Regions from separate parts of the Tissierella pigra genome, predicted to be linked through region 1. Evidence: riboswitches for the same ligand, from Rfam matches in the RefSeq annotation. Region 1 holds a riboswitch; each other region holds the start of a gene.
What was found. A riboswitch is a leader RNA that binds a small molecule or an ion and turns the genes downstream of it on or off. The one in region 1 is predicted to bind S-adenosylmethionine.
Positions count from the first base shown of each region.

Region 2: it holds a riboswitch for S-adenosylmethionine, as region 1 does, so the genes downstream of both, metK (methionine adenosyltransferase) here and KQI41_RS12630 (homocysteine synthase) in region 1, are expected to answer to the same signal.
Region 3: it holds a riboswitch for S-adenosylmethionine, as region 1 does, so the genes downstream of both, KQI41_RS00870 (homoserine O-succinyltransferase) here and KQI41_RS12630 (homocysteine synthase) in region 1, are expected to answer to the same signal.

Region 1 covers NZ_JAHLPJ010000001.1:2,573,957-2,577,174, reverse strand. The annotation lists gene KQI41_RS12640 (methyl-accepting chemotaxis protein) at 1-182, opposite strand, end outside; gene KQI41_RS12635 (D-cysteine desulfhydrase family protein) at 471-1,454, shown strand; SAM riboswitch class I at 1,544-1,643, shown strand; SAM riboswitch class I at 1,724-1,837, shown strand; gene KQI41_RS12630 (homocysteine synthase) at 1,974-3,218, shown strand, end outside.
Region 2 covers NZ_JAHLPJ010000001.1:3,176,148-3,179,365, forward strand. The annotation lists gene recD2 (SF1B family DNA helicase RecD2) at 1-573, opposite strand, end outside; gene metK (methionine adenosyltransferase) at 728-1,900, opposite strand; SAM riboswitch class I at 2,268-2,371, opposite strand; gene KQI41_RS15625 (COG2426 family protein) at 2,429-2,899, opposite strand; gene KQI41_RS15630 (methyl-accepting chemotaxis protein) at 3,070-3,218, shown strand, end outside.
Region 3 covers NZ_JAHLPJ010000001.1:184,403-187,620, reverse strand. The annotation lists gene KQI41_RS00875 (homoserine dehydrogenase) at 1-820, opposite strand, end outside; gene KQI41_RS00870 (homoserine O-succinyltransferase) at 837-1,709, opposite strand; SAM riboswitch class I at 1,842-1,949, opposite strand; gene KQI41_RS00865 (RtcB family protein) at 2,163-3,218, opposite strand, start outside.

The DNA.
Region 1 (3,218 bases):
TTAGTTGACTCAGACATTTTATTTTCATTATCTAATAATTTTTGAAAGTATTCAAATACTTGAATATGTATAGGATATTTAACATTTGGTTTTTCTACCAATATTCCGTTTAGGGAATCTTCTACATATTTAACTATACATGATGCTTCATCACATGGGGGTTTTGAAAATCTTTTAAACAAGAAAATCACCTCTTAAATTAGTTATAAGGGAAATATTCAATATTAGAATCTTATATAAAATAAATTATAATACTAAATATTTGTTGTTGAAAATTATTACATTAATAATATATAACTTAAAGCTAAAAAAGTCCATGCTTTTTATTGATATAAATTGGATTCATAATTTTATTTAATAGAAATGTGTTAATGATTCCTAGATAAGGTTTTGTTTGAAAGGATTAGTACCTTCTGATACTATAATATTGTAAAGATTTTTAATTTAAACTATATATTGGAGGGGTGTTTATGAGATTACCAGAAAAATTCAACTTTGCAAATTTACCAACAAAAATCGAAAAGCTAAGTCGACTAAGTGAAGAATTAGGTAAAGAAATCTATATAAAGAGAGATGACCAAACAGGAGGTGAAATATCAGGAAATAAAATTAGAAAATTGGAGTATGCTGTTAGAGAAGCCATAGATAATGGTTGTAATTATCTAATTACCTGTGGTGGCATACAATCAAATCATGCTAGAGCTACAGCGGCAGTAGCTAGAAAACTAGGTATGGAAGTATATCTTGTACTGAGGGGTAATCAGGATTCAGAACTGGAAGGAAACTATTTTTTAGATAAAATATTGGGAGCAAAGATAAAATTAGTTGCTCCAGAAGAATTTAATTCTCATATAGAAAACATTATGGAAAATATAAAAAAGGAACTAGAAAAAGAAGGATATAAGCCATATATAATTCCCATGGGAGCTTCCAATGGAGTAGGATCTCTAGGCTACTGTGCAGCAGTGGAAGAAATATTGTCCCAAGAAAAAGAATTAGGTATAAAATTTGATGCCATTGTTAGTACTGTTGGTTCAGGTGGTACTTATGCAGGATTATACTATGGAAACTATATAAAAGATAATAATGCAGTAGTTTATGGAATAAATATCTGTGATGATGCAGAATACTTCAAAAACATAGTATTAAAATTATTTAAAGGAATCTCCATATATACAGGAGAGGAAATTCATGTAGACAAAAAAGATATAGATATTTTAGATGGATATATTGGAAGTGGATATGCTCTAAGTAATGAAAATGAAATAGAATTTATTCATAAATTAGCAAAATTAGAAGGTTTAATTTTAGATCCTGTATATACTGGAAAGGCTATGTATGGCCTAGTAGAGGAAATAAAAAAGGGAACATTTGATAATCATAAGAATATATTATTTATCCACACTGGAGGTATATTTGGATGGAATAGTGTTGCAAGAAGTATGGTGAAATAATATTAAAATATAAAAATATCAAGAAATAAAGAAAATAACTGTTGACATATATTTATATATCTAATATAATTAGTTTAATTTAAAATTAAGACTTATCAAGAGTGGTGGAGGGAAAGGCCCTATGAAACCCAGCAACCAGTATTAAATACAATGGTGCTAAATCCTACGGCATTGGCTGAGAGATAAGATTACGATAATTTTACCTCTTTTTAGCTAAAGAGGTTTTTTTATTGCAGATAAGTATAATTTTAAAAATCAACAATTAAATATTCTTATCAAGAGAGGTGGAGGGAAAGGCCCTAAGAAACCTCGGCAACCTTCAGATCAGTCTGAAAAGGTGCCAAATCCTACCCAAAGTGTAAGTTACTATGGGAAGATGAGAAGATAATGTTTATATAGAATATAAATGTAACCTCTTTTCATCTAATATAAAAAATTAGGAAAGGAGGTTTTTTTATATAGAAGCTTTATTTATTATTATGCAACAAATAAATTTAAAACAATAAAGGGGAGATTATAATGAGTGAAATAAAATATAAATTTGATACATTACAAGTACATGCAGGACAAGAAATCGATAAGACAACTAATTCTAGAGCTGTTCCCATATATCAGACTACATCTTATGTATTTAATAGTGTTGAACATGGAGCAAATCTCTTTTCTCTAAAGGAAGAAGGAAATATTTATACAAGAATGAGCAATCCAACCACAGATGTTTTTGAAAAAAGAGTGGCAGCATTAGAAGGAGGAGTTGGAGCATTGGCTGTTAGTTCTGGAGCAGCTGCAATTACTTATGCAATCTTAAACATTGCTGGTGCTGGAGATGAAATAGTATCTGCAAGTACTCTCTATGGAGGCACTTATGCTTTGTTTTCTACAACATTACCTAAATATGGAGTAAATACAGTATTCGTAGACTCAGATGAAGTAGAAAACTTTAGAAATGCTATAAATGAAAAGACTAAGGCAATTTTCATAGAAAGTATAGGTAATCCTGGAATAAATATAATTGATATTGAGGCTGTAGCTAAGATTGCACATGAAAATAATATACCTTTAATTATCGATAATACATTTGGTACACCATATCTTATAAGGCCCATAGAATTTGGAGCAGATATTGTAGTTCATTCTGCAACTAAATTCATTGGAGGACATGGTACTTCAATAGGAGGAATAATAGTAGATTCTGGTAAATTTAATTGGTTAGATAATCCTAAGTTTAAAGATTTTAATACACCTGATCCAAGCTATAATGGTCTAGTATATGCCAAAGATATAGGACCAGAGGCTTATATAGTAAAAGCTAGAGTACAACTTTTAAGAGATACTGGAGCAGCAATAAGTCCTTTTAATTCTTTTTTATTTCTACAAGGTCTTGAAACCTTATCATTGAGAGTTGAAAGACATGTATATAATGCAAAGAGAATAGCTGAATATTTAAACAATCATCCTTTAGTTTCTTGGGTAAACTATCCTAGTTTAGATGGAAATAAGTATAATAATCTTGCTAAAAAATATTTTCCCAAAGGAGTAGGCTCTATATTTACATTTGGAATAAAGGGTGGGATTGAAGAAGGAAAAAAATTTATAGAATCATTAGGAATATTTTCAAATCTTGCCAATGTGGCAGACACTAAATCTCTTGTTATTCATCCAGCTAGTACTACACATTCACAATTAAACGAAAAAGAAATGTTAAAAGCAGGTGTTACTCCAGATTTAATAAGATTATCAATAGGTATAGAAGATATAGATGAT
Region 2 (3,218 bases), 600 kb from region 1:
TGTTTTAAATCCTATACCGTATATATCTTCAGATAATTTATAGGGATTTTCCATTATTATATTTATGGTGTCTTTACCATATTTTTTATATATTTTGATACCATAGTTTACTGTAATTCCATATTGCTGAAGAAATACCATTATATCTCTTACTTCTCTCTGTTCTTTATAAGCTTCAACTATTCCTTCAAGCTTCTTATCCCCTATTCCACTAATTTCCTTTAGTCTTTCTGGATTATATTGGATAATTTCCAAAGAATCCATGCCAAACTTCTCCACTATCCTTTTAGCCGTCTTTGGTCCAATATGAGGTATAAGTCCAGAGGAAAGATAGTTTTCTATTCCCTTTAAGGTAGACGGTACTACTACCTCTAAAGTTGTAAAGCTAAGTTGTTCTCCATAAGTAGGGTGATATATCCATTCTCCTTCTACCTTTACAGTTTCTTCTAAATTAATAAAGGGAGTATTACCTACTATAATAATTGGTCCATCAGATGTATTAAGTTTTGCAACTGTATAGCCGTTGGATTCATTTCTGAATCTAACTTCTTCAATGACACCTTCCAGTAACATATACTCGCCTCCCTTATTAGTTAATATTTAATAGTTAAAAGTGAATAGTTATGGAAGTTTCAAGTAAACTTGAAACTATTTAGGTAAAGACCGCAGGTCGTACACACTATTCACTATTCACTCTTAGTTATTCACTGGAGATTTATTGAGAGGGTTATCCTCTCAATAAATCAACTTTATCTATTTTCTCCCATGGTAAATCTAAATCTTCTCTGCCAAAGTGTCCATAGGCCGCTATTTGACTATAGATTGGTCTTTTTAAGTCTAAGTCTTTTATAATTGCTGCTGGTCTCAAATCAAAGTGCTTTCTTACTAATTCTTCTATTTCTCCATCAGTTACTTTACCAGTACCAAATGTATCCACATAAATTGATAATGGTCTAGCTACTCCTATGGCGTAGGAAAGACCTACTTCACATTTATCTGCTAATCCTGCTGCTACTATATTTTTCGCCACATATCTTGCAGCATATGCAGCTGAACGGTCTACTTTTGTAGGATCTTTTCCTGAAAAAGCTCCCCCTCCGTGTCTTGCATATCCTCCATAGGTATCTACTATTATTTTTCTTCCAGTCAATCCTGCATCTCCCATAGGTCCACCTGTTACAAATCTACCTGTTGGATTTACATAATATTTTGTATTCTCATCTAGTAATTCATGAGGAATTATTTCCATTACTACATATTTTATTATGTCTTCTCTTATGGTATCTAAAGATACATCTGGACTATGTTGAGTGGATACTACTACATTTTCTATTCTTACTGGTTTATCATTATGATACTCTACTGTTACTTGAGTCTTTCCATCTGGTCTTAGATATTCCAAAGTGCCATCTTTTCTTACATCTGCTAATCTTTTAGCCAGTTTATGAGCTAAAGATATGGGTAATGGCATTAGTTCCTTAGTTTCATTACAAGCATAGCCAAACATCATGCCCTGATCTCCAGCACCTATTTGGTCTAATATATCTTCTGAGTTAGTCTTTTGTTCAAGAGATTTATCTACTCCCATGGCAATATCTCCTGATTGCTCATTTATGGAAGTAAGTACTGCACAAGTATCTGAATCAAATCCATACTTTGCTCTAGTATATCCTATTTTTTCTATAGTGTCACGAGCAATTCTAGGAATATCTACATAGCATTTTGTAGTTATTTCACCTGCTACTAATACCATTCCTGTAGTCACTGTAGTTTCACATGCCACCCTTGCATTAGGGTCTTTTTCTAATATTGAATCAAGTATAGAATCTGATATTTGATCACATATTTTATCTGGATGCCCTTCTGTTACTGATTCAGAAGTAAATAACCATTTCTTCATTTCTTTTCCTCCTCTTTATAATTTAAATTCACCTACTATTAGGTCATTTTATATAATTTGTCGTTATATTTGACCTAGAATTACACTAGGTCAGTTGTCGCAGTCTCGAAACACCAATTTGTTTACTCACTGGCGTTCGTTGTGTTAAGTCATTTGTCACAGTCTCGAAACTCAAATCTATTTGCCCGCTACCCTCGCATAGATTTGGTTCTCATTGCCTTTTTGTCCAATGAGCGTAGCGAATTGTAGACAAAACGGACAGCGTAGGTGCGTTTGACCTACCTACAGCTCACTCACTACGTTCGTTCACTGGGTTAGGTCATAAAAAAAGACCTTTTTTTAAAGAAAAGGTCTTAGCGTTTGCTTTACCTCATCTTTCAGAACTTAGTTCTGTGGGACTTAGCACCTTGTATATAAATACTGGTTGCCGGGTTTCATTGGGCCCATACCCTCCACCTCTCTTGATAAGGAACTATATTTTTTTATCTACATGACATTTTATCATAGGAAAAAATCCTAGTCAACAATTTAAAATATTGAAACTATACCATAAGATATAGTTAGTACTATAAGACCTGATGATACGACTCCTAAAGATATAGCCATTAATGACTTTTTAAAATCAAGCTTCAGCATAGATGCTATAACAGAGCCTGTCCATGCTCCTGTAGTAGGTATTGGTACAGCAACAAATATAAATAGTCCTATAAGACTATATTTTTTTATGGTCCTTGATTTTTTCATAGATCTTCTTTTTATCCACCCTATGGTCTTTGAGAAAATCACTGTTTTTTCAAAGAAAGACATAATAGGATAAAGTAACTTTAGTAAAAACGGAACTATGATTATATTCCCTATTATACCAAGAATTGCACTATGTACTGGGCTTAGACCTAGTGATATACCTAAAGGTATAGCTCCTCTCACTTCCACTATAGGTAACATGGAAAAGAAAATTACCATGATTTCTATCCTTAATTCTTCTATTAATTCTAACATAAATATTCCTCCAAACATTCCGATAAATATATTATACCTTCAATGATTGAATTTTGACAATGAATAATCGCAATTTTTGTAAAAAACTTGCTTTATTTATGGTAAAATAATCAATATACGGTATATATTAGTTAAACCTTTAATTACAAAATAACATAGGAGATGATAAGGTGAAAAAGCTAAAGATGAAAAAATTTAAAAAAGAAAATTTAACACCCAAAATGCCAAGCTTTAAAGTATCTCAACCTAGTGAGGAAAATCAAAAAAGTAAGAATCCCAAAACCATTAAATTTAAGTTAATTGTAGTTCCCTTAGTATT
Region 3 (3,218 bases), 2.4 Mb from region 1:
TACCTAAATAAGAATCTTGACTCAAAATAACTGGCTCAACAGAAGCATAATATCTATTATGATTTAAAACTGCTGTACCTAATAGCTTAATTGTGCAATTCATATTTTTTATATTTCTTATATCTTTAAAACTTATACTATTGATTCCATAACATGAGATATTATCTTCATTTATCCTGTCTTTAAATGCAATAGTAGATAAAATTCTAAGTTTTCTTCTAGTATCATAGCCTTCAATATCATCAGTAGGGTCTGCTTCTGCATAACCTAAGTTTTGACTTATCTCTAGGGCTTCTGTGAAACTTAAATCATCTGTTACCATCTTTGTCAGTATATAATTTGAAGTTCCATTTAAAATTCCTTTTATTTGTTGTATTTCATTTATATTTATTTGCTCCTGTAATGGTTTTATAATTGGAATTCCTCCACCTACACTAGCTTCATATAGAAAAAACTTGTTATTTTTCCTTGCTAAATCCGTTAACTCCTCTAAATGTTTTGCTACTACAGCTTTATTTGCTGTGATTACATTCTTCCCTCTACTTAATGCTTCCTTTATATATTCATAGGGCTTATCTAAACCACCCATAACTTCAATAATTACATCAATACTATTATCTTCCATTATTTCATGAACATCTGTAGTAAGCTTTCCTCTATTTATTTCTACATCTCTTATTTTCTCTATGTCCTTTACCAGTATCTTAGATATATTAATTTCCTTTTTTATAAGTTTCTCTAAATAGTCCTTTCTTTCTTCTAATATCTGTACAATGCCTACTCCTACTGTTCCCAATCCTAATAATCCAATATTTAACATTGCTACTCCCCTTTCCTTATACTAAATAATATCTTATCCAATTATTTATTAATCTCTGTGAATGATTCCTCCATGTATTTTTAGGTATTACAGAAAAATCATCATCGGGAAAATAATTTTTAGGCAAATTAGGTACTAATCCTTTATTTCTATCTCTCTTATATTCATTTTTCAAAGTATCTGTATTATATTCTGGATGTCCTGTAATATATATTGCCTTTCCTTCCCTTTCAGCTAATATATGTATTCCCACATCATTAGATTTAGATAAAACCTCTAATTCTTTTATATCTCTTATATCCTCCTCTCTAATTTCAAAGTATCTAGAATGTGGGGTGATTATTTCTTGTTCAAGTCCTTTAAATAACGGAGAATTTCTTCCTATGATTTCATGACTAAATATTCCTACTACCTTTTTATCAATGATATGTTTAGGTATTTTATAGTTATAATACAGTCCTGCTACTGCTGCCCAACATAGGTATATAGTGGACTTGACATATTTATTAGAATAATCCATTATAATCTTTAACTCATTCCAATAAGATATATCACCAAAATCCACAAATTCTAGGGGAGCACCTGTTATTATCATGCCATCATAATTTGTATTTTTTATTTGCTCTAATGTTTTATAAGCTATTTCTAAGTAATTCAAACTTGTATTTTTAGGTTTATGTGATTTTACATATAGAAAATCTACTTGTATATCTACAAAACTATTTCCCAATAATTTCAATAGTTGATATTCAGTATCCAATTTATTTGGCATTAAATTTAATATCAATACTTTCAGCGAGTCCTGAAAGTCTCCTTGAAAATTAATGTCTATATTATCCTTTCTTAATAGATCTATTGCTGAAATATTTTCATTGATTACTAGACCCATCTATTACATCCACCTATATATAATCTGTCATTTAAACATTTGATTTCCTTTTTCATCCTTTATTCCTCCTTTTATAATTGAAAAATCCCTTCTAAAATAAGAAGGGATTTTTATATAAAAATATAATTCCGCTTCTTATCTCTCAGCTTTCGCCGCAGGAATTAGCACATTTTTTAAGCCATAGCTTAAAACTGTTGCTGGGTTTCATTGGGCCAGTCCCTCCACCTCTCTAGATAAGAAAATATTAAATTGTAATTAAAAAAACCTTCCTAGCCAATGCTAAGAAGGTAGATTCACGAATCTATATTATCGGCATTAGCAGAACCACCTTGTTAAATAACAGGTTGGTGTAGGGTCATGGAGCTAATTCTCTACCCTAACTCTTGATAAGTAAAGCTATTAAGTTATTAATCATATTAACATAGAGGTGTAAATATGTCAACAATATTTTCCCTATGCCTTAAAATTATATATTGGTTTTATTATATCTACAATCTCAACAGTTTCACCAATATTATTGAGAATTTCCTCAATTGGTTTATATGCAAAAGGAGATTCATCTAAGGTATATTCATTTACTGATGTGGAATATATCCCTTCCATACTTTTTTTAAAATCATCTAAATTGACAGATTCCTTGGCAACGTTTCTGCTCATAAGCCTTCCTGCACCATGAGGTGCTGAATAGTTCCACTCTGGGTTTCCCTTTCCTATGGCGATTATAGAGCCATCTCTCATATTTATAGGGATTAAGACCTTCTCTCCCTCATAAGCTGATATAGCACCTTTTCTAATAATATTATCTTTAAAATTAATATAGTTATGAATGGTTTCAAAGTAGGTAAACTCATGTAATCCTTTTTCAAATAGAGATTGTAAAATAATATCTGCCATCATCTCTCGATTTAAACTTGCATATTCTTGACAAATCTTCATATCATGTAAATATTTTTCTCTATATTCTCCAGTTAAATAACATAGTGCTTTTGGGTAGCTAGGCTGAAGATTATCATATTCCTTTTTCAGTTCTTCAAGCACCTTCTTTATTTCTTTTCTTTTACCTTCTGCTTTATATCCAGTAATTATTTCATCTCTTTTAATAAAATAATCTTCTTTTCCACTACATAAGTCTATGGCCAGTCTTTGATATATTTCTGCAACTTGCTTTCCTAGATTTCTGCTGCCTGAATGGATTACTAAGTATTTGCTGTTCTTACTATCTACTGCAATTTCAATGAAGTGATTGCCCCCTCCTAATGTTCCTATGCTTCTTTCAATTCTTTTAGTATCTTTCAAATCTCTAAAACAATATAAATTATTTAATTTATCAAACTTGAATCTTCTTTCATTATGAGTAGATTTTCCTGATGGGACTCTTTTGTGTATTATATCATCTAATTTAGGTAAATCTATATCTATATTTCCTAGTTCTACAGTAATCATACCACATCCTAAATCTACTCCAACAATATTAGGTATTACCTTATCACCCATACACGCTGTAAATCC